Regions from separate parts of the Mesorhizobium sp. ISC15 genome, predicted to be linked through region 2. Evidence: riboswitches for the same ligand, from Rfam matches in the RefSeq annotation. Region 2 holds a riboswitch; the other holds the start of a gene.
The links. Region 2 has a riboswitch for thiamine pyrophosphate ahead of thiC (phosphomethylpyrimidine synthase ThiC). Riboswitches for the same ligand answer to the same signal wherever they lie in the genome.

Region 1 (11,090 bases), 6.0 Mb from region 2:
GCATGCCGCCGACATTCTCCTCGATGCGAACATTGAAATCGCCGACCCGCCCGTAAAGCGCCTGCCAGTTGCGCGTCATGCGCGCGCCATAGCGGCTTGTCACCCAGGCGACCAGCGGCACAATTGCCGCTGTGATCAATGCAAGCTGCGGATTGACCAGGAACATCAGTGCGAAGGCGCCGAGGAAGGTCATGATCGCGATGAACAGGTCTTCGGGACCATGATGGGCGACCTCGCCGATTTCCTCCAGGTCCTTGGTGACGCGGGCGATGAGGTGGCCGGTCTTGTGGTTGTCATAGAAGCGGAACGAGAGCTTCTGCAGGTGATCGAAGCTCTTCCGACGCATCTCGGTCTCGATGTTGATGCCGAGCATATGACCCCAGTAAACCACGACCGCCATCAGTCCGGTGTTCAGCACATAGATGGCAAGCAGGCCGGCCGACGCAGCAAGGATCAGCAGCAATTGCTGCGTCGGCAGCAGGTCGTCCACGAACACCTTGACTGCCATCGGGAACCCAAGTTCCAGCATGCCAGACAGAACCGCACAGCAGAAATCCAGGATGAACAGACCCTTCCAGGGGCGGTAGTAGGAGAAAAATCTACGAAGCATTGGGACGCTTTTTCTGTTCGAAGGTCTGGATTGCCAGGAGCATGCCTGTGCGAGGGTGTCAATTCCGGCATGCTCGAAAGGGCGGGACGGTGATGACCTGTCCGCGCAGCAAAGCAGCGCCTGGCGGCTTACGGCGCTCTGATCGGACGAACGGGATTGGATCTGGACTCTGGACCCTAAAGCGTCGGAAGACCGTATCGCTGGCGAAGAGTGCGCCCGGCGCCGAAAACATCCGAACGCTCCAGCAAAGGCATTACCTCGTCGACGAAGCTTTGCAGGTCGGCGGGCATGACGGGCGCCATGACATTGAAGCCGTCGGCCGCTCGGCCCGCGAACCATTGCTGCATCGTGTCGGCGATGTCGCGGCCATTTCCGACGGCGAGCAGATGACCGCGGCCAGCTGCGAGGCGCATGAGCAACTGGCCTAGTGTCAGCCTGTCCCGCCTTGCGATTCCGACCAGCACGCCGACCCGGCTCTGGCTGGACTGGTTCGGCCGTGCGCTCGACAGGGGCGGTAGCGGCGCGTCGAGCTCGGCATCGGCTAGATCCTCGCCGAGGAATTCGCCGAGCTTGGCAAGGACATGGCCGGTCACGGTAAAGCCATTCAGCGCGGCCAGCCGCTCTTCGGCTGCTTGCCTGGTATGAGCGACGATCGGAACGATTCCCGGAAAGACCAGGACCGTGTCTGGATCGCGCCCGACGGCGGCCGCTCGTGATTTGATGTCGCGATAGAAGTCCTGCGCTTCCGTCAGCGTCGCCTGGACGGTGAACACGATGTCGGCGTAACGGGCGGCGAAGGCGCGGCCAGCTTCCGACGAGCCGGCCTGCGCCAGGAGCGGCCGACCTTGGGGCGATCGCGGCACGTTGAGCGGGCCCGCGGTGCGCACGAACGGACCGGCGTGATCGACGGGCCGGACCTTGTCAGGATCGAAGTATCGCCCGGCGGCCTTGTCCGGCGTCCGCGCATCGGGAGCCCAACTTTGCCAGAGCGCTATGGCTGCGTCGACCACGTCGGCTGCGCGGGCATAGCGCTCGTCATGCTCCGGCATGGCGTCCAGTCCGAAGTTACGGGCCTCGAGCACGTTGGACGAGGTGACGATGTTCCAGCCCGCACGGCCTTTGCTGATGTGGTCGAGAGAGGCGAAGCGCCGGGCGAGGTGGAAAGGGTGATCGAAGCTGGTCGATGCAGTCCCGATCAGTCCGATCCTGCTGGTGACGGCAGCGATCGCCGATAGGATCAGCAGCGGATCCATCGCGTCGGAAAGATGCCGATCGGCACCACCCTGCAAGGCCAGCACATCGCCGAGGAACAGAGCGTCGAAATCGGCAGCCTCCGCGCGCCGGGCGATATCGACCCAGTAGGCCAGGCTGGTCGAGGCAAGCGGGTCGCTTTCGGGCATGCGCCAACCGGCCTCGTGACTGCCGAGGCCGAAGATCACGGCATTGAGATGCATGCGCCGCGGCGGGCTCATTTTTGGTCGGCCAGATAGGCGTTGCTGTAATAGGCCGCGAAATCGGGTCGTTCGCTGACCGGGTTTCCATCGCCGTCGCGCAGGATTTCGGCCTTGAACAGGTAGTCGCCGATAGCCTCCATCTTTGCGGGATCGATCGTGCCGATCGCCCCGGCGGGGCTTTGTAGATAGTGGCCGTCGACCAGCGCCTTCAGTGATGCCTCGATCAACGGACGGTTGGTCAGCACGTCGCTGTTTGCTCCGATCAGCATGTCAGCCGCTTCTTTCGGATGTTCGACGGCGAACGCGTAGCCGCGCCTAGTCGCGGCGATGAACGCGGTTGCCGTGTCCTTGTTTTTCTCGAGGTAGGCGCGGCTCGAGCCAATGAAATTGGTGTGTTGGTCGGGCACGCCGAAATCCGCGTAGCGGAAGGCGCGCTGGGCCTTGCCGTCAAGCTCCGCTTTGATCCCCTCCCAAGTGTAGACTTCGAGCGTAAAATCGACTGCGCCATTGGCCAAGGCCTCATAGGCAGAGGTGCCCAGCGTCACCGTTTCGAATTTGCCCTCGCCTCCGTCATGACGGATGATGGTGCCGATCAGCGCATTCTCCCAGGCGCTGCCGAAACCACCATAGGTCAGGCCGTCCAGGTCCCTGGGGGATTGTATATCGGCGCGGTCCGCATTGAAGGCCAGCCTGCCGGTTTCCGTCTGCATGATGGCGTAGGTGGCGACGAGGTCGGCGCCGGCCGTGCGTTGGGTGAACAATCCTATGGATCCCAGTATACCGAAATCGGCCACGCGGTTGGCGATCAGCGTACCGGCCGCAGTGTCGACGTAGGGCAGGATCTGCACGTCGAGCCCGGCCTCAGCGTAGAAGCCTTTCGCCCGGGCGACATAGAGTCCGACATGGTTTGTGTTCGGCGTCCAGTCGAGAGCGACGGTGACAGTCTGCTGGGCGAAGACGGGCGTGACGGGTCCGAGCCCGGCGATTAATGCGACAGCGATGAAGAGGCGTCTGGAAAGCATGGTCATGTCCTTTGGGCGAGCTGTGGATCGAGAAGGGTATCGAGGATGTCGGCTTCGATGGCGGTGGCTTCCGCCGAGGCAAGACCTTTGCGCGGGTGCGGAAGAGGTATGGCGATTTCGCGCAGCACGCGGGCAGGGCGGCCGCTCAACACATAAATGCGATCGGACAGGAAGACCGCCTCGCGGACATCGTGGGTGATCAGCACGACGGTCCAGCGGTGCCGGTCCCACATCGTCTGAAGCCAGCGCTGCATGCCGGTGCGCGTGAGGGCGTCGAGTGCGCCGAACGGTTCGTCGAGCAACAGCATGGCGCGGTCCTGCACGACGGTGCGCAGCAGCGCAGCGCGCTGGCGCATTCCGCCCGAGAGCTGTGCGGGATACTTATGCTCGAAGCCGGCAAGGCCGAATTCCCCGAAGAGCGGTGCTACTTTGCTGCGGGCCGCCTTGCGGGACATGCCCTGCACTTCAAGACCGAGCGCGGTGTTGTCGATAACCGTGCGCCAAGGCATCAGGGCATCGCGCTGCGGCATGAAGGCAAACGGTCGTCGCGCTTCGGCCAGTGGCCGGCCGTCGAAGTCGACATCGCCGCCGTAGTCATCGAGATCGCCCGTCAGCAACCTGAAGATCGTGGATTTGCCGGCTCCGGAGGGGCCGAGGATTGAAACGAATTCGCCCGGCTCGACGTGCAGGGTGATGCCGGCAAGCACGTCGATATCGCCAAGACTCTTGCTGACTTGGCGCAGTTCCAGCCGCCTGCTCATGGTTTTCGTGCGGCATCGAGCCGCTCCCATGGCATGGCGGCGCGCTGGATCAGCACCGTGGCGGCAAACAGGGCCAGCGTGAGCAAGGCGCTGACCAGCACCGCCGCGAGCACGAGATCGGGCCGGAAATTGTTCTTGGCGTTGAGCATGTAGATGCCGAGCCCTTTGGCCGCGCCGGCATATTCCGCGAAGATGGCGCCGACCACGGCATAGGTGATCGAGATGCGCAGCCCGGCGAAGAAATAGGGCAGCGAGGAGGGCAGGCGGGCCAGCAGGAAAATGCGCATGCGGGAAGCGCCCATCGAACTCAGAAGCGCCGAGATGTCCCGATCCGTCGATTCATAACCCTGCACCAGCGCGACCAGCATGGGAAAGAAGGTCACGAGCGCGACCAGCATGATCTTCGGCGTCAGCCCGAAGCCGAACCAAAGAACGACCAGGGGGGCGATCGCCACCAGCGGCAGGGTCTGGCTGATGACGAACACCGGGAACAGGGCGAGGCGCAGCGGCTTGAAGAAGTCGATCAGCACCGAAAGGATGAAGGCAACGGCCAGCGAGCACGCGAAACCCGCCAATGTGGCGCTGATCGTCGGCACGGTGTTGTCGAACAGCGCCTGGCGCTGCAGGATGGCCTGGAAGAGGACTCGTGACGGCGCGGGCAACGTCGTGGGCGAGATGCCCGAGATGCGCGCATAGAGCTCCCAAACCAAAACCAGCGTGCCGACCGACAACAAGGCCGGTCCGACCTTGGCGAACAAGGCTGCGATTCGCGGCGCGGCGGAGAAAGGCTGGGACATGCGAGACCTCTGGCGCGAAAGATCAGCGCGGGGTCGGGCCGTTGGCCGAGACCTTGAGGTTATGGCCATCGAGCGGGCCGACGAAATCGCCGGACATCGGAAAAAGAAAGATCTGTGCGCCAGAAAACATCGCCCGCCTCGCTCCGCTGGTATTATCCAGATCAGCTCTAGGGTTTACGGGCTTGCAGCCCATCTCTCAGCCCCGACGATACGGAGCACCCCTGTGGATGGCGGCAATTAAACAGATAAAGGGTGGAGCTGCAAGCCTGCGTCCGGCCAGTGAAACCTCACGTCAGAGGAGGTTGCGGTTCCAGCAGGGACATTTGAGCAAAACAGAAACCGGCATCCTGTCGGGATTGGGAAAGGCGTCGGTCGAGCGGATCGTTTTCCGTTCGTCGTCACCATTATCGATGCCACGCGTTTGATGAATTGTGGAAGCGTGTAGATATAATTGCATACGTTGTAGGCAGCGGGTTTCTCTATCGCCAATTGTGACCCCGCGCCTTATCGGAGAGTCAAATGCAAGAATTCATTCTTTTTGCGATTGTGGGGTTTGTAGCCCAAGCTGTGGACGGGGCTCTCGGCATGGCCTACGGCGTGGTTTCCTCGACTACACTATTGGGGTTTGGCGTGTCTCCTGCTCACGCTTCGGCGTCAGTTCACGCAGCTGAACTGTTTACCACCGCGGCCTCAGGTTCGGCTCACCTCTATCACCGCAACATTGACTGGAAGCTTTTCTGGCGGCTGATGCCATTTGGCGTGCTCGGCGGCGTTCTCGGCGCTTTTGTTCTCACCTCGTTCGAGGGAGCCATCATGAAACCATATGTGACCACATACCTTGCGCTTGTCGGAGCTTGGCTCCTGTTCCGTTCATTCCGGCGGATCCCAAGCAATCCGGTCCCTGCAGGCGTGGTACCTCCCCTTGGGCTTGGTGGCGGATTTCTCGATGCCGCAGGGGGCGGCGGATGGGGACCCATCGTAACGACGGGCCTTCTCGGTTTTGGCGGCACGCCCCGCTACGTTATTGGTACGGTCAATGCCAGCGAGTTCCTCATCACGTTGTCGGTGTCTCTGACCTTCTTGTTTGCGTTACTAACGGGCCATTGGGAGGAGGCAGGAGAGCTAACGGAAAATCTACTCTCCGTTGCCGGCTTGATCGTTGGCGGCGTAGTCGCAGCGCCGATGGCCGGATTGGTAGTGAAAACAATCGCAGAAAAGACGCTTCTCAGACTCGTTGGCGTTGTCATCATGCTGCTGGCAGGTTGGCAAACCGCGGAACTCTTCGAATTGGTGTAAACCAACGTCGTGAAATTTCACTTATACACGGAGACTATCGAGTTCTACGCATCACCCGCTTCTCTGGCGGCCGTGCCGGAGACATTCCCAAATGGAACGAAGAGGCCCCGTTGTTGTTTGGGGTCCTTGTACAACCGGAGGCCAACTGATGAAAAATTTGCTTGCAACAACAGGATTGGCGCTGGCGGTCGCGATGCCTGCAGCGGCTCAGGACACCGCGACCGCGAAAGCCGAATTCGTCAACATGGCTGGCGAGAAGAACGGAACGGCCACGCTGACCGAGACAGCGCAGGGTGTGCTGATAGCGTTGGACGTAACAGGACTGCCGGCGGGTGAATGGGTCGCGTTCCATGTTCATGAAACCGGAAAGTGCGACCATCAGACCGGCCATGACTCGGCCGGTGGGCACTTCAATCCGACGAGTGCCCAACATGGATATCTCACTGGAAAAGGCCCGCACGCGGGCGACATGCCAAATCAGCGAGTCGGCGCCGACGGCGTTTTGCGTGCCCAGGCTTTCAACAGCATGGTCAAACTGGACGGTGGAGAAACGGCAATACGAGGCAAGGCATTGATGATCCACGGCGGACAGGATGACTACAAAAGCCAGCCTGCCGGTGATGCCGGAAATCGTCAGGCCTGCGCCGTGATCGAATGAGAAACCCAGCGATGAGTAGAGATCCGTCCGACGTATGATCTGAACGGCTCTTCAGCCTCAGCGGCGAGGTAGTGGTCCATGGTCGGAGCCTGTGGCATGACGACAAGCCAGACGATAAGCTCGTGCGCCTGCCGAGGAATTGACGACAGCCGAAGGCCGAAGTTCGGTCCTTGGTTTTTTGCGACTGCCGGATGATTGCCATGAACGATACTTCTCCTATGGGCTTGTCCTCCACGGGTCTTGCCCAGTCAGCCATTTCCGCCCGCGGCCTGGTCAAAACGTTCGGCAAACTGCGCGCCGTCGATGGTGTCGATCTGGATGTGCCGCGCGGCATGATTTTCGCCATCCTGGGCCCGAACGGCGCCGATCAATCGCACCGGTTTTCGTGGCACCGGGTAAGATAATCGCGGCTCTGAACATCGCTGCCCCGGAAAACCGGGTGCCGGAAGAACGCATTAGCGAACTGGGCGACATGGTAGCCCAGGCGGCCCATCGGATTTCCGCCGCCCTTGGCTTTCGCTCGCCGGCTGCCAATGAGGTAGCGAGTTGAGCCGGTGCCAAACATCATACGACTTCCTCGGCAGATCGCGACGAGGGGTATATCTCCGGAACGGTGAAAATCGACACCTCGCCCTTGAAGCCTTGCAGTTCAAACACACCCGCCTGCACAACCGGCATTGATGCTCCCTGCGCAAATCCGGGACCAAGCACCAGAGGGATCCTCAGCTTTTTGGTCGTTGACTCGAGCCGTGCCGCGCGGTTCACCGGCGAGCCGATCGCGGTGTAGTCGAAGCGCCGTTCGGAGCCGAAATTCCCTACGGAGCAGATGCCAGTCTCGATGGCGACGCCGATTTCGATGGAGGGATGCCCGCGCCCGGCGAAACCGGCATTTTCGCGCTTCACCCGTTCGATCAGGGCAAGCCCCGCCTCGAGCGCGCGCTCGCGATGATCTGGCTGATCAAGCGGCGCGTTCCAGAAGGCTAGCACGGCATCGCCCATGAACTTGTCGATCGTCCCGTCGCGCTTGAGTATCTCATCGGTCGCAAGGCCGAGAAAGTGATTGACCACCTTTCCGATTTCTTGGGCACCGAGTTGTTCGCTCATCGTCGTGAAGCCGCGTATGTCACTCAGCAGGATTGTGATCTCGCGCTTCTCTCCGGACAGGATCGCTTCGGTGTCCGAATTTGCGAGGCGCTGCACCACGGAGGGCGACAGATATTGGGAAAACTGCCGTGCCAGGGTGGACCGACGCTGCTCGCTGCGCCTGTAGAGGACATAGCCTTCGAAGCCGGCTACGAGGATCGTCGCAAGCGCCGGCTGCAATGGATCATAGAGTGCACCCTGCAGGCTGTATTCGAGAGCGCCGAACGCGAAGGGCGTGGCAGCCAGGAGCGCCAGAGCGAGTGCGCCGAGCGCGACACGCTCGGCGAGCACTCCTGAAAGCCCGATGAAAACGATGCCACTGAGGACCAACCACAGCCGCTCCAGCGTACGCGCTAGCGTTGGCTCTACAAGATAGCGCCCGGCAAGGATCTGGCCGATTGCATCAGCGTGGATGTCCACGCCTGGTCGCGCCGGACGCGTCGGCGTGGGCAGATACTGGGTCAATCCCACGGCCGACAGATCAACAATGGCGATGGCGTTCCGCAGCAGCGGATTGCCGCGGCCCGAAAGGATATCACTGGCAGATATGCGCGGCGTGTTAGTGTCGGTTTCCCAGAGGCGGATGCTGCCCTGCGGCTCGAGTGGCACAATGGACCCGGCCATCCTGAGCGCGTCAAACCCGGCGGCATTCATCCGAGCCACGTAGCCGTTCTCTCCGGCGTAGAGGCGCAGGAGTTCGAGCGCGAAGGACGGCCAGAGTTGCACGCCTTGAGCCGTATCTCGGAGCCAGAGCAGCGGCACATGGCGTAATACGCCGTCGGGATCCGGCGAAGTGCGAATGACGCCGAGACCTGCAGCGGCGGTCGAGAAATCTGGAAGCGAGCCTGTCAGACCGGTGAAGCCAGGAAGCGTCTCGGGTACTTGCCCGACGATCGACCAACCGGCTTTGGGCTCTGCTTCTGATACGGTCGCCTCATTGCCCAGGCTGACGGCGAGCGCCGTTCGATGTTTCGCCAGTGCGCTCGCGAGGCGCTTGTCTCCGGCGATACCATCAGGAGAGATGTCAGCCTCAGGCAGCACCAGCGCAAGCCCGATCACCGCGGCACCGGACTCGGCGACACCGTCGACCAGATCGGCCAAAAGGCCACGGTTCCAGGGCCATCGCCCATATGCCTTAAGGCTCGCGTCGTCTATCGAGACTATGACAACAGGATTGCTCGTCGCCTCGCGCGGGGCGAGGAACTGGTAGAAGTCATACGTACGCTCGCGCAGGCGCGATAGCGGCCCGTCGAAAGCAAAATGGCAAGCGAGCAGCAAGAGTACGACCGCAAGACCCGGAAGCTTGCGCCGGGCAGCCCGCCGCCAATCAGCCAAGGGGCTCATGCCGGCCGGCCGGGCCTACCGGCAGTCGGGATAGCAGTCATCCTCATCCACCCCGCTGCCTACAGGGGGCGCTGGGCTGTCAGGGAACTCCATGGCCACGCCGGGCAATGCGCCGTCGGTGGACTTGCAGGCCTTGAGCGAGTTGCCGAGTGATGACGCACAAATCGCGTTTACGTCCAGCCCCGGACCCGGTTTGCCTGGGAGGCCGGTGCCGGCTATCCGCTCGATGCTGTCCAATATCGGGAAGGCGTCGATACCGCCGTAGCCGGTCAGCAGTTTGTCATTGTCCGACGTGCAGGCGTGGCCCGGGTTTGTGACCACGAGCTTGCGGCCATTCATCATGCAGGTCATGCGGCCGGCGCGCAGTATGCCGACGGTCTGACCAGCTATCACAAGCACTTCAATGATGCCGCCTCTGGCTCCGAGCACCATGTGTGGCGTCGCAACTCGCATGTCGCCGCCCTTCGAAACCTGACCGCCGTAGAAACGGGCCAGGCCGCTGTTCATCCTGATGTCGATCTTTCCTGATCGGGACCCCGGATTGTAGACGAATTCATCGATCGTCAGGCTGGTGTTCGGACCAATCTTGGCGCTCGACTCGTCCCGGAACACGAGCATTCCGAGACCGGTGACATTGCTACGCAGGTGGTCGCCGAGTTCGACGCCAGCGCCGACGTTCATCGCCTCGCCGTCATTACGGATGATGTTGGTCTGGTAGGCCGTCATGGACCCGACCGTTTCAGCGACAGATGGTGCCGCAAAGGCAAGGCAGGCGATACAAGTGGCTATCTGACGATACAGGGTCCTCATCGCGGCCTCTTTCAGTTGAGCGTCAACGTGTAGCTCACGAGCAATTCGAATGAATTCCGGTCGCCGCTAGCGATATCGAAGTCGGTTTCGCGATAGGCGAGGTCGACACTGACCTTCTGCCAATCAGTGAGCTGAAAATCGCTTTCCGAGGCAATGCGCCAGAAGTCACTTTCTATGTTCGTGCCGATGCCGACGGACAAGTCGGGAGTGTCGCTGTGGCCGGCCGAGACGGCGACCTGGTGAGACCATACGAACAGGTCCGGTACTTCCATCAGTACGCCGCCGTAGCGGACCTCTCCCATATAGCTGCGGCCGATTTCGCCAGATCCGGAGGCGAAGTCATTCGAGCCGACCAGGCGCAGTCCGAGCGCCTGGCCATTGCGGAAGCGGTAGCTGCCGCCTGCCTCATAGAAGACCCTGCTATCGGCGAAGATGCCTTTCGAGCCGCTTAGATCGATGTAGCCAGCACCTGCGAAAAGCGTCGTCTCGACTGTGGGGCGAACGAGGAAGCGTCCACTGAGGCCGACGCCGGTCTCGTGGACATCGTTGTCGAAGCGATCTGTAACGGTAAACGCGGAAAGTAGCAGCCGCAGGGAATCGATCCCGCTGTTGGGCAGCCCCTTGTCCAGGGTAATGGCGGCGTTACCGTGGATAAAAGTCTCCTCGGCACCGGGAACCGACAGGTCTTCTGTGAAAAAGCGCTGTGTCGCCGTCAACGAGCCCGAGAGGACAAGTGCATCAGCACTTGGCGTGCCGAGATCCCACCGGACAAAGCCGTCCGCCCGCCCATAGGGCGAGACCAAGGTGCGGTCGTCTTCGGCCCCGCCCGGCTCAAAATCGGTGGATGCGCTGAACATGCCGCCAGTCAGAGCGAGTTCCCAGGTGACGCCAAGTAACGCGCGCTCGATGCGGGCGAGCAGGCGAACGGCGTCCAGCTGCTCATCCGCGGGCAGGTCCCCGACCTCGAGGCCGTACTGCACCTGCCGCCGGGCCAATTCATAGGATCCGACATAATAGTACAATCGGCTGGCCGCGAGGCGCGCGCGCGCATCGCGAGGATATTTGATCAGATACTGCTCGATCGACGAGATCGCCTGATCGTACTGCCCTGCGTTGACGGCAACTGTGACGAATTGAGCTAGCGTCCCGTTGTCGGTCGGATTGGCAACGCGGGCCGAAAACGCATCGTCGTAGG
Region 2 (11,090 bases):
ACCAGGCCGAACACGTCAGGCTGCAGTGTGTCGTGGTTGCCGATCACTTCGAGCTTGATCCAGCTCGTCCCGAACACCTCGCGCGCCATTTTCGCGGTTGTGACCGCTTCCTTGACGGAGTGGCAGCCTGCCGTGTTGGGAAGGACTCTCGTGCCAAGCGAGCGGATCAGCGACCAGAATTTTTCGCCTTCCCTGCCGCCTGCCATCTCACGCCGCAAGGAGACGGTCACCACCGACGCGTTCGACACCTTGACCGCATCGGCAAGGATGGCAGGCGAAGGGTATTGAGCCGTGCCGAGAAGCAGGCGAGACGCAAGCGTCGCCCCAAAAAGCTCGAACATGCTAGCCTCCCTGCATCGGCGAGAGGATTTCGATCCGGTCACCGTCGCTCAATCGGAACTCCGCCCGGTTGGCTTTGTGCACCAGGTCGCTGTTGACGGCGGTCGCCAGCCAATCGCCCCCATAGTCGAGCGCGGCAAGCAGTTCGGCCAGCGTGGTGGCGGCCACCTCATGCGCTTCGCCGTTGACCATCAATTTCATGAGCAAGCTCCTTGGTTCCGTCTTGATTGAAAACCAGGTCGGCAGCCTGGCGCGCCATGGCTGGGGCGAGGAGAAAGCCGTGACGATAGAGCCCGTTGATGGCTATGATCTCGCCGTTCGTTTCTACGCGCGGCAGGTTGTCGGGAAAGGCTGGACGGACGCCGACACCGGTTTCAACGATCTCGGCCTCGCCAAAGGCCGGATGGAGGGCGTAGGCGGCACCCAGCAGCTCCATCATCGATCGCGCCGTGACCGGTCCGACGGACTGGCTTTCAATCATCGTCGCGCCGATCATGAAACGGTGGTCGGTGCGTGGCACCACGTAGAGCGGAAAGCGCGGATGAAGCAGCCTGACTGGGCGCGACAGCGAGACATCAGGCGTATTCAGGATCAGCATCTCGCCGCGAACGCCGCGCAGTCGGCCATCGCCCGCGGCCATTCCCGTGCATTCGATCTGGCGATCGAAACCGGCACCAGCCGAAGCGTCGGCGCCGAAGTGGAACTCGACGCCCATCGCCGCCAGCCCATCATGAAGTGCTGCCATCGCCTGACGCGGGTCGAGATGGGCTTCGTCGGGGAAGAGCAGTCCGCGGCGGAAGCGGCCGGCGAGGTCGGGCTCGAGCAACACGATTTCATCCTCATCGACACGCCGATGACCCGAGGTGCGGCTGGCGAACCGGTCGAGTTCGCCCGCATCGCGCGGTGCGGCCACGAGCAGCGTGCCGGCCCGTGTGACCTGGCCTGGCGTCGCCGCATCCCACCAGTCGGCGGCATCGCGTCCGAGATCGAGCACCGGCTGCTCGGCGCTTTCGCACTCGCACCACGGCGCCAGCATGCCGCCGGCGAACCACGATGCATTGCCGCCGATGCCGTGCCGGATCTCGGCGACTGTGACCGTCGCGCCTCGGATGGCGAGTTCGAAGGCCGCGGCAAGGCCGGCAACGCCTGCCCCTTTGACCAGCACCCTCATGACGGTTCCGGCGCCTCTGGCATGAGCGGTACGCCGGCCTCGTCCGCTGGCATGTAGAGATCGCCACCTTCGCGATATTTTGCCGCCATGGCCGCCATGCCCTCTTTCTGGGCCTCGGCACGGATGTCGTGGGAGATGCGCATGGAGCAGAATTTCGGCCCGCACATCGAGCAGAAATGCGCCACTTTGTGCGCTTCCTTGGGCAAGGTCTGGTCGTGGAAGGAGCGTGCTGTTTCGGGGTCGAGCGACAGGTTGAACTGGTCCTCCCAGCGGAACTCGAAGCGCGCGCGGGAAAGGGCATTGTCCCTGATTTTCGCCGCCGGATGCCCCTTCGCCAGATCGGCCGCATGGGCGGCTATCTTGTAGGTGATGACGCCTACCTTGACGTCGTTGCGGTCGGGAAGGCCGAGATGCTCCTTCGGCGTGACGTAGCAAAGCATTGCGGTGCCGAACCAGCCTATCATGGCGGCGCCGATCCCTGAGGTGATGTGGTCATAGCCAGGCGCGATATCGGTCGTCAGCGGTCCAAGCGTATAGAACGGCGCCTCTCCGCAGACGGCGAGCTGCTTGTCCATGTTCTCCTTGATCTTGTGCATCGGCACGTGGCCCGGGCCTTCGATCATCACCTGGCAGTCCTTCGCCCAGGCGACCTGCGTCAGCTCGCCGAGCGTTTCCAATTCGGCGAATTGCGCTGCGTCATTGGCGTCGGCGATCGAGCCTGGACGAAGCCCGTCGCCGAGTGAAAAGGACACATCATAGGCGCGGCAGATGTCGCAGATTTCCGCGAAATGCTCGTAGAGGAAGCTCTCCCGGTGATGGTGCAGGCACCATTTGGCCATGATCGATCCGCCGCGCGAGACGATGCCCGTGACCCGGTCTACGGTCAGCGGGATGTAGTGCAGCCGCACGCCGGCGTGGATGGTGAAATAGTCGACACCCTGTTCGGCCTGCTCGATCAGCGTGTCGCGGTAGACCTCCCAAGTCAGGTCCTCGGCAATGCCGTTGACCTTTTCGAGAGCCTGGTAGAGCGGCACCGTGCCGATCGGCACCGGCGAATTGCGCACGATCCATTCGCGGATGTTGCGGATATTGCGGCCGGTCGACAGGTCCATCACCGTGTCGGCGCCCCAGCGGATCGCCCAGACCATTTTTTCGACCTCTTCGGCCATTGACGATGTGACAGCCGAGTTACCGATGTTGGCGTTGATCTTGACCAGGAAATTTCGCCCGATGATCATCGGTTCGCTCTCTGGATGATTGATGTTGGCGGGAATGATCGCCCGCCCGCGCGCCACTTCGTCGCGGACGAATTCGGGCGTGACGAAGTCGGGGATCGCGGCGCCGAAGCTCTCACCGTCGCGCTCAAGCTTGCCGCGCACGATCTCGCGTCCAAGGTTCTCGCGGATAGCCACGGACTCCATTTCAGGCGTAATGATGCCGGCGCGCGCATAGGCAAGCTGAGTCACCGCCTTGCCGGCCTTGGCCCTGAGAGGCCGGTTGCGAATGGGGAATTCCGGCGTCAGGCGCTCGCCCGTGACGAATCCATTGTCTTCCGGCCGGACATGGCGGCCGTCATAGGCCTCGACATCGCCGCGAGCCGTGATCCATTCGTGGCGAAGCCGGGCAAGGCCCCTTTCCATGCTGGTTTCGACAGTCGGGTCTGTATAGGGGCCGGACGGATCGTAGACGGTGACGGGTGGCTCGCCGGCAGTCGGATGAACAGAGATTTCGCGCATCGGCACCCTGATCTGGGGGTGGAGGAGGCCGGGCTTGTGGATTTTCCGCGAGGCGGGCAGTGGTCCCGTCGACACGGCGGGGGTGAGGGCATTCATCTTGATGCTCCTTTGCTCATGCATTGGAGACCCAGTTCTGTGCCGGAAGGATGAAAAGACGCTTCTGTCGACCTGCCGAAACAGGACCTCGGGCATAAACTCCCGCAAAGCGCTTGCACCGTCCCTACGCCAGTATGAACTGGATCAGGTTCAACGGGTCACTGCGCCGCGAAAGCAAGCAGTATCTCAGCCCCTTGCCGGGACTCCCCTGGTGAATGCTTGGAGTTGAACGGGCCGACGCTATCTTGTCAAGCGCATTCGGGCGCCTTCGGCCGGTGGCGATGACCGGCGGCCTGTCAAAACCGGGCGGAGAGCTCGCGCATGCATCGGGGACAAGTCACGCCCCGGAGACCAGGGCTGGAATGGCCAAAGCCTCTTTCCCTTCGTGAAGGATGGAGAAACTGTATCGGCCATGTGCGTCGAGATCGACCGAGTAGCTCAGGCGGTCACGGGTGTGGTTATCCTGGTCGAAGGTGACGATTCGCGGCTTCAGCGAGGTGATTTGCACCTCGTCCAGGTAGATGGAGTTGCAGATAATGATCTGGTCGTCGGGCTGGCAGGTGCCGGCGGCTGCTCGATTCAGGATGCAGCATCGGCGGCGTTCCCGATACCAATGATATCTTGCGGGCAACTTATGCAATCACCGGCTTCGTAAAACCCGACGGCGGCGGCCGTGTCCTGGCGCTGAGGATGTGCCGCTGTTCCAGCAGAGAAATCGCGGTAGGCCGCGGAGTTTTCGCTCTGCGAGGAAGAGTTGACGAAATCGTTTAGCTTGCTTGCAGTTTGTACGACCGCCTTTGAAAGCAACTAAGCTATTGCATTGATATGTTGGTGCGGCGATCGATCGCTACATATCCGGCCGCCATTATCCGAGTATTGGTCCGCCTCATGGCAATCCCTGCGGGGTCGTCGGCGGCCGGATCGGCCGCGCCCTCCAGTCATCAAAGAGGAAGCGACCGAGAATTCCGCTGCCGAAAACTTCCCTGGCTTGGCTATGCATGCGGTAGATGAGATCGCCGCCTACCGCGGCCTGGTCGAGGAAGGCATCGACGCGAAGAATATCGCCGCCCAGTTCGGACAGTCTGGTTATCGCCATGCGTCAGCGGCTCAGACTTGCGGTCTCGAGAGCGGCCTTTGGGGGTCACCTCCTTTTTGATTCAGAGGTTGGAAGACGGCTTCTCGTTACCCAATAGAAATGGCGACTACGGAACGCGATCGCGGCCATCAGGAAACACCTGTCTTCGGCTCAACCTCGACATGGCGTCCGATCGACCGCAGATATACAGCTATCTCGTCCATGAGATGATCGCGTTAGCCGTAGATTTCAGCAATCCTACGCAGCTGTGCTCGACGGCCCTCCGTTGCGCCGGCGTCAAATCAGCATCGCCAAAGACGTATCCCAAGTTGCCAATCGCGCAAATGTTGCAGCCGGCGTCCACAACTGATTGCACGAATGCCGGAATGTCTTTTTCTTGCATGGTCTTCATGTCGAATCTCTCGTGAATGGCGTGCTTGCGCGCCCATGCTGCCTTTTCAGCGTGTCCTCTGGGCGGCGCAAGCCTTGAGCGTGTTGTGCCCGGGCAACCTCGACTATCCCGTCTGCCACGCTCTTTAGAGTCGGTGGGGTCTGGTGATCGCAGGCTGGGCCACTCAAAAGCCTGCAAGAAGAAAGTCATGGCGACCATTGCTCAAGATCGCAAGGGTGCGTGCAAGACCTTCCGTTGGCAGTCATGCACGCTCACCCAGAGATAGTCCGGCCGCGGAAATTCTCCCTTATTCGTAAGAAAGCTCATTGAGCAACTGGGCATTGAGCAACTGGGTCTCACGTCGCGGGTCTCGTGTGCTTCACAGCCGAAAATAAGGTACCGCCGTGGCAATTCTCGAAAAGTGCAGGTTACCTCGTTCAGGACACGGCGGATTGCCTTCCGACGGCACCCTTGCTGCAACGTGCGACCTAACGAGACATATCTCGTTCGCGTTCCCTCGACCTGTCTTCGTATTGCTGCTTGCCCTGCGATTTCAGGCCCTCTGCTAGCTCCTCGGCCGCTCTTTGGCCTGCAATGTCACTATTCAAGATCATGTCCGGCATCCCTGGATAGTCATAACCGTAACGCGCATGCAGTTTCCCTCAAGCGCAGCGCGTATCCGTCGATTAGTTTCGTCGTCCGGAACCCGAAGCCCTTATCCGGCCTGGTGTACCCGTTCCAAACTTTGGCGGACCATTTACCTCAGGCATGATCATCTCGCGTGACATTGTTTTTTGGCGGCGCCATCATCGCACGTGGCATTTTCTAAAAATCAAGACGTGTTAATTTGTAAAATCAGGGATGTGGCCGCGCCCGCTGCGAGGATTTGCAGGTAGCTCTTCAGCTCCAACACGATGTGTGAGGCGGCGGTGGAAAAAGGCAACCGACTTTTAATTGGCGGTACTTACTTCGGAAGCGCTGCAATCGATCCTGAGGATACTATTGATCGCGAGCGCCCAATGCGTCCGCCGTTGGATCCAGGTGACCTCGCCGCTCGCTCCGCGTCCGGCGCCCGTCGCAGAAAGGTAATCGCGCAATTGCTGCACATGCGCCTCGCGGACGTAGGCGTGGGATTCACGTCCGATTTCCAATTGATCGCGGCGTCGACCCGTCCTTTGATGATCGCGAAGGCATCGGCCCGTCCGGCGATATGCTTCGTCGCGAGCTCAGATTGCGATCTCGGGCACAAGGCGAGATCACAGTTCTGCGATCTGTGGTAACGCGAGCCCGCGAAGCGCCGCCGCGGCCTCTCTTTGGAATCTGGCCGAGAATCGTCGTCGTCTGAGATCAGTTGATCGAGCAGTTCGCGCGCGCGGGACGCGCTTGCGTCCAGTCTCTCCCGCGAGCTCGCCCGTGAGAAGCTCCTCCATCAGCTTCTGAAGGATGACGCCCCGACGCGCTCCGGCACCGACCACCTCCGGATGCTCAACGTGGCTCTCTGAGGTCACGACCCCATCGAGAGGGTCGCCCAGCCGATCAGCGTCGTGCCAACTGGGCCGGCGCCAGACGACCGGTGGGGCACTTTCCTCAATGCACCGCTGTTCGGCGGCAAACATGTCGGAAGACTGCTCGTTCGGCCGGGAGGCCAGCGGCTGCGTTTCCCGACGCGCAAAGGACGAAGCTCCAGCTCGGGAATTTCATACTGACGCAGATCGATAGAGCTGAACCAGGAGTCTTTTGACGCCTGAGGGTGTGGGGGACAATCAGAATATCTCGCACCCGTATGCAGGCCACATACCAGGTACGCTCACGCTGATTGGCATCTCGCCGGTTCACCGCCATTGCCTCAAGATGGCGGCCCCGCGACACGCTGTGTGGGGTTTGTCAGGTCCGCGCCACAGGCTTGGTAAGCCGATGTGTTGTTTGCCGTCGGCTAAAGAGCTGAACAGCAAGCATAAACTTCTGTCGCCGGCTCGATCCGTCAGATTGGAACGAGATTTGCACCCTTGAGGGTGAGACGACGGCAGCAGCCGACCGGCTCTCCTGTCGCGGACCCCGCGATCGACATAACCAAGGAAGGAGCCCAGCATAGCACAGGCACCGCCAGCCGAGAACTCCCCGATGGCCGGCGCGAGCCATGGGTCGGTGGTAGATCGGCTGGTCGGCATCGACCTCGCTCGGGGCCTGGCTGTCTTCGGGATGTGTGCCGCCCATCTCGGTCCCGACCCCGGCGAAGGAGGACTAGTCGGGTTTCTGATGGAACTAACCCATGGGCGGTCGTCCGCCCTGTTTGCCGTATTGGCTGTTTTTTCGATTCTCCTGATTACCGGTCGCAAGGCGCCGAAGTCGGGGGTTGCAGGTAGACAGGCCATTGCCAGAGTCGCAATTCGTGCCCTTGTTTTGGTCGCGCCCGGGATGCGGCCCGACGCTTGGGCGGTGCCATGAAAGATGAAATGGCCGCCTCCGGTCTCGTTGACGAATTGGAGGCTATGGTGGCAAATAGGCGCGTTGTCTGATCGCCGCTTTGATACTGGCGGTCCGATCCTGCTCAGACATTTAGATCCTTCAAGTTCACCTTCGGCCGCGTCGGCATCTTGCCGACTGGCTTTACGCATCCACGTCATCCGCCGATGCTTCTGCACCGGGCCAAGTCGACATTTATCCCCACTTGGTGCCTCTTACAGACCATCGTGTTTCAGCATCAGTCGGTTCCTATTTTGCCGAGACTCAGGACCGATTGATACTGTGCCGTTAGTGAACGCTACCCGGGATCTCGACTGGCTAAAGGCTCGTTGTTCGCAGCTCATCCTGGCCAAGACGTTGTTAGCTGGCCATTTCAACACCATCGAAGTGGCTGACCAGGTGAATGCAATGCTCGACCGCTTCCTAGCAGTCGGCCTCCGACGCCGCGCCACTACGCGTAAGTAAAATATGTGCGCAGGACGCTGCATACACGTTAGTGGTGGGTTTGGTCGGGTTACGACCGTCGATCAGCTGACCAGCTGTTTGATCGGGAGCTGGATCATCTGCCGCCGGAGGCGCGGTGGCGCGAATGGATGCAGCGCGTCGAGGCGACGATCTTTGCAGCCAGCGAGCCCGTTGGCCGTGCGACGCTGGCGCGGATCGTCGGCAAGAACTGCAGCATCGATCTGCTAATCGACGATATCCGCGAAGAGTTGCGCGGCCGGCCCCTATGATTTGGTCTCCGTCGCCGGCGGCTGGAAACACCTGACCCGCCCGGCCTATGCCGACGCCATCCGCAGTGCATTTGGCAAGGCCGTCGGAGACAGCGTGCGTGGTGTAGACCTAGACCTGACCCAGTCGGACGTGCTGGTGTTGATGTGCATCGCCTATTTCCAACCGATCACCCGTGGAGAGCTATCGCCATTCTTCGGCAAGGAGATCAGCCGCGACCTGGTCGGCCATCTGCGTGGTGCGAAGCTCATCGCCTCCGGTCCACGCAGCCCGACCCCAGGCGCGCCCTACACCGACGTGACGACAAAAGAGTTCCTGGTGGAGTTCGGGCTCGACACGCTGCGCGACCTGCCGGATTTCGAGGCGCTCGAGGATGCTGGACTTCTGTCGAAGGGGAAGCTGCTGGAGGGCGCCATAGTGCCCGGCTTTTCCTCCCATCACTACAACGCCGACGTCGAGATCGAGGATTAGCTGCTCGCTGCCGCGCAGCAGCCGACCGCCGGCGCGTGATGCTGTTCAAATCTCCGCCGAACGTCGGGATCTTCGGTACGCATAAAGAGAAGCGGGTCTAATCAAACAATGAAGCGACACCCTTCGGTAGCAAGCGCCTCAAGTTGCGAGCTTGGCGTCCTTGGAAAACGGTAGGCGAAGGAGACGTGTACGTCAGTCAGTTATTACTGTGCTCAGGTGCTCTCTGGCTTGGCGCGAAGTCACTTCTTTGGTCTCATCTGCGGTCGAGCTGCCTCTGCGGCGTCACTTTGGATCTGCGATTAAAGTCTCAAGCTCCACGATATCTGCAGTGAATTTATGAGAGACGGACCGCGATGGGTACCGGCAGCTTGATTGTCGTAACTGTGGGTTTTAGCCGATCGTTAAAGATTCCACCCCTTTGCCATGTGGGTAACAGCGCCGTTTTTCCCATTGACGTCAAAACATCAGAACAAAGTACCTTAGCTCTACAGATTTAATAGAATATCGTTTGATTTGGTTTGGTGCGGCCTAGCGCGCATGCAAAGTGTGGGAGATTGATGACTTGGCACGATTATCGGTTCTCGGAATATCGGGCGGCGTAAGCAACCCGTCCCGCACCACGGCGGTGGTCAATGCGCTGGTCAAGGCGGTCGCGTTGCGCGTGCCTGCAGACACCGGTCTGATCGAGATCACGGAGGCGGCACCCTCACTTTTCGCCGGACTATCCCGCGGCGCACTTGGCGCATCTGGAGAAGCGATTATCCAGCGTGTCGAGAAGGCCGATTTGCTCGTGGTCGGAACGCCTGTCTATAGGGCTTCCTACACTGGCGCCCTCAAGCACCTGTTCGACCTGGTCGATTATCGCGCGTTGACGGGCAAGACCGTGCTTCTCGCCGCGACCGGCGGGAGCCCATACCATGGCCTGGTCCTCGAACATCAGCTCCGGCCATTGTTCGGCTTTTTTGGCGCTGTCACCGTCCCTACGGGCGTCTACGGCGCGCCCGACGATTTCGTCGATGGCGAAATCGTCGGCGCAGCCATCATCGAGCGCATTGCAAGGGCTGCCACCGACGCGGTCTCCTTGCTCAACTCCAGTCACGCAAATGCTGCCGTCGCCACCCGCGTCGGCTGAGCCAATCAACAGGGGAAACGACGACATGAGTTCGCATTCCGACGCCATCAAATTCGCCTACTGGGTCCCGAATGTTTCCGGCGGCCTGGTGATCTCCAACATTGAGCAGCGGACAGGTTGGGATATCGACTACAACCGCAAGCTCGCCCAGATTGCCGAGGCCAACGGGTTCGACTATGCGCTGAGCCAGATCCGTTTCACGGCCGGCTATGGGGCCGACAACCAGCACGAATCAGTCTCGTTCAGCCATGCCTTGCTTGCCGCGACCACAACGCTGAAGGTTATCGCAGCGATCCTGCCCGGCCCGTGGAACCCTGCGCTGGCGGCCAAGCAGATCGCTACCATCAACCACCTGACCAATGGCCGCGTCTCCGTCAATGTCGTCAGCGGCTGGTTCCGAGGCGAGTTCGCCGCGATTGGCGAACTCTGGCTCGATCATGACGAGCGCTATCGCCGGTCGGAGGAATTTATCCGAGCGTTGCGCGGCATCTGGACGGAAGACAGTTTCACGCTGAAGGGCGATTTCTACCGCTTCACCAACTATTCCATGAAGCCGAAGCCGATCGAGCCCTTGCCCGAGATATTCCAAGGCGGCTCGTCGCGAGCCGCTCGCGACATGGCGTCTCGTGTCTCCGATTGGTATTTCACCAACGGCAATACCCCGGAGGAGATCCGGAAGCAGGTCGACGACATCCGCACCAAGGCGAAAGCCAACGGCCACAAGGTTAGGATCGGCGTCAACGCTTTCGCCATCGCCCGCGAGAGCGAGCAGGAAGCGCGCGCCGTGCTCGACGAGATCATCGCCAAGGCGAATCCGGAGGCGGTGCAGGGCTTTGCCGATCAGGTCAAGAATGCCGGCAAGGCCTCGCCGGAAGGCGAAGGCAATTGGGCGAAATCCTCCTTCGAGGATCTCGTGCAATACAATGACGGCTTCCGCAGCAATCTCATCGGCACGCCTGAACAGATCGCCGAACGCATCCTGAAGCTCAAGGATGCCGGCGCCGACCTGATCCTGCTCGGCTTCCTGCATTTCCAGGAAGAGGTCGAGTTCTTCGGCAAGCGCGTCATCCCATTGGTGCGCGAACTGGAAGCAGCTCGCGACAGGGAGCTTGTCGCCGCGGAATAGGTCAGGCGCGGCCTTCGGGCCGCCGCCAGCTCTCCTTCAAAAACAGGGACGTTTCATGATTGGTGCTTCGCTGGGAGCCGCCGCATACGAGCGCGCGCCCGAAATTTCCCGCATTCTTGCTGGTGTTGGCCCCGTGGAGGACACGCGCCGGGCGCGCCTGTCGGCAAAGGCTGATGCGATCCTGACGCTGAATGGGATCGGTATTTCCTTTGGCGGCGTCACGGCATTGAGCGATGTCGACCTTGAGGTCAAGAGCGGCGAGATCCGCGCGGTGATCGGCCCCAACGGCGCCGGCAAATCCTCGCTGATCAACATCATCAGCGGCCTCTACCACGCCGACCACGGCACGATCACGATC

Region 1: it holds a riboswitch for thiamine pyrophosphate, as region 2 does, so the genes downstream of both, RPG13_RS29575 (ABC transporter permease) here and thiC (phosphomethylpyrimidine synthase ThiC) in region 2, are expected to answer to the same signal.

The regions. Positions count from the first base shown of each region.
Region 1 covers NZ_JAVSPX010000001.1:6,110,008-6,121,097, reverse strand. The annotation lists gene RPG13_RS29595 (ABC transporter ATP-binding protein) at 1-610, opposite strand, end outside; gene RPG13_RS29590 (LLM class flavin-dependent oxidoreductase) at 787-2,082, opposite strand; gene RPG13_RS29585 (ABC transporter substrate-binding protein) at 2,079-3,092, opposite strand; gene RPG13_RS29580 (ABC transporter ATP-binding protein) at 3,089-3,847, opposite strand; gene RPG13_RS29575 (ABC transporter permease) at 3,844-4,644, opposite strand; TPP riboswitch at 4,765-4,877, opposite strand; gene RPG13_RS29570 (hypothetical protein) at 4,872-5,069, shown strand; gene RPG13_RS29565 (sulfite exporter TauE/SafE family protein) at 5,164-5,940, shown strand; gene RPG13_RS29560 (superoxide dismutase family protein) at 6,089-6,598, shown strand; gene RPG13_RS29555 (hypothetical protein) at 6,799-7,002, shown strand; gene RPG13_RS29550 (CHASE2 domain-containing protein) at 7,163-9,085, opposite strand; gene RPG13_RS29545 (FecR domain-containing protein) at 9,101-9,811, opposite strand; gene RPG13_RS29540 (tetratricopeptide repeat protein) at 9,907-11,090, opposite strand, start outside.
Region 2 covers NZ_JAVSPX010000001.1:132,103-143,192, reverse strand. The annotation lists gene RPG13_RS00725 (thiazole synthase) at 1-341, opposite strand, end outside; gene thiS (sulfur carrier protein ThiS) at 343-540, opposite strand; gene thiO (glycine oxidase ThiO) at 509-1,510, opposite strand; gene thiC (phosphomethylpyrimidine synthase ThiC) at 1,507-3,342, opposite strand; TPP riboswitch at 3,446-3,562, opposite strand; partial or broken gene RPG13_RS00705 (aspartate 1-decarboxylase) at 3,680-3,937, opposite strand; gene RPG13_RS00700 (hypothetical protein) at 4,229-4,438, opposite strand; gene RPG13_RS00695 (hypothetical protein) at 4,629-4,829, opposite strand; partial or broken gene scpB (SMC-Scp complex subunit ScpB) at 7,865-8,474, shown strand; gene msuE (FMN reductase) at 9,037-9,606, shown strand; gene sfnG (dimethylsulfone monooxygenase SfnG) at 9,632-10,732, shown strand; gene RPG13_RS00675 (ABC transporter ATP-binding protein) at 10,788-11,090, shown strand, end outside.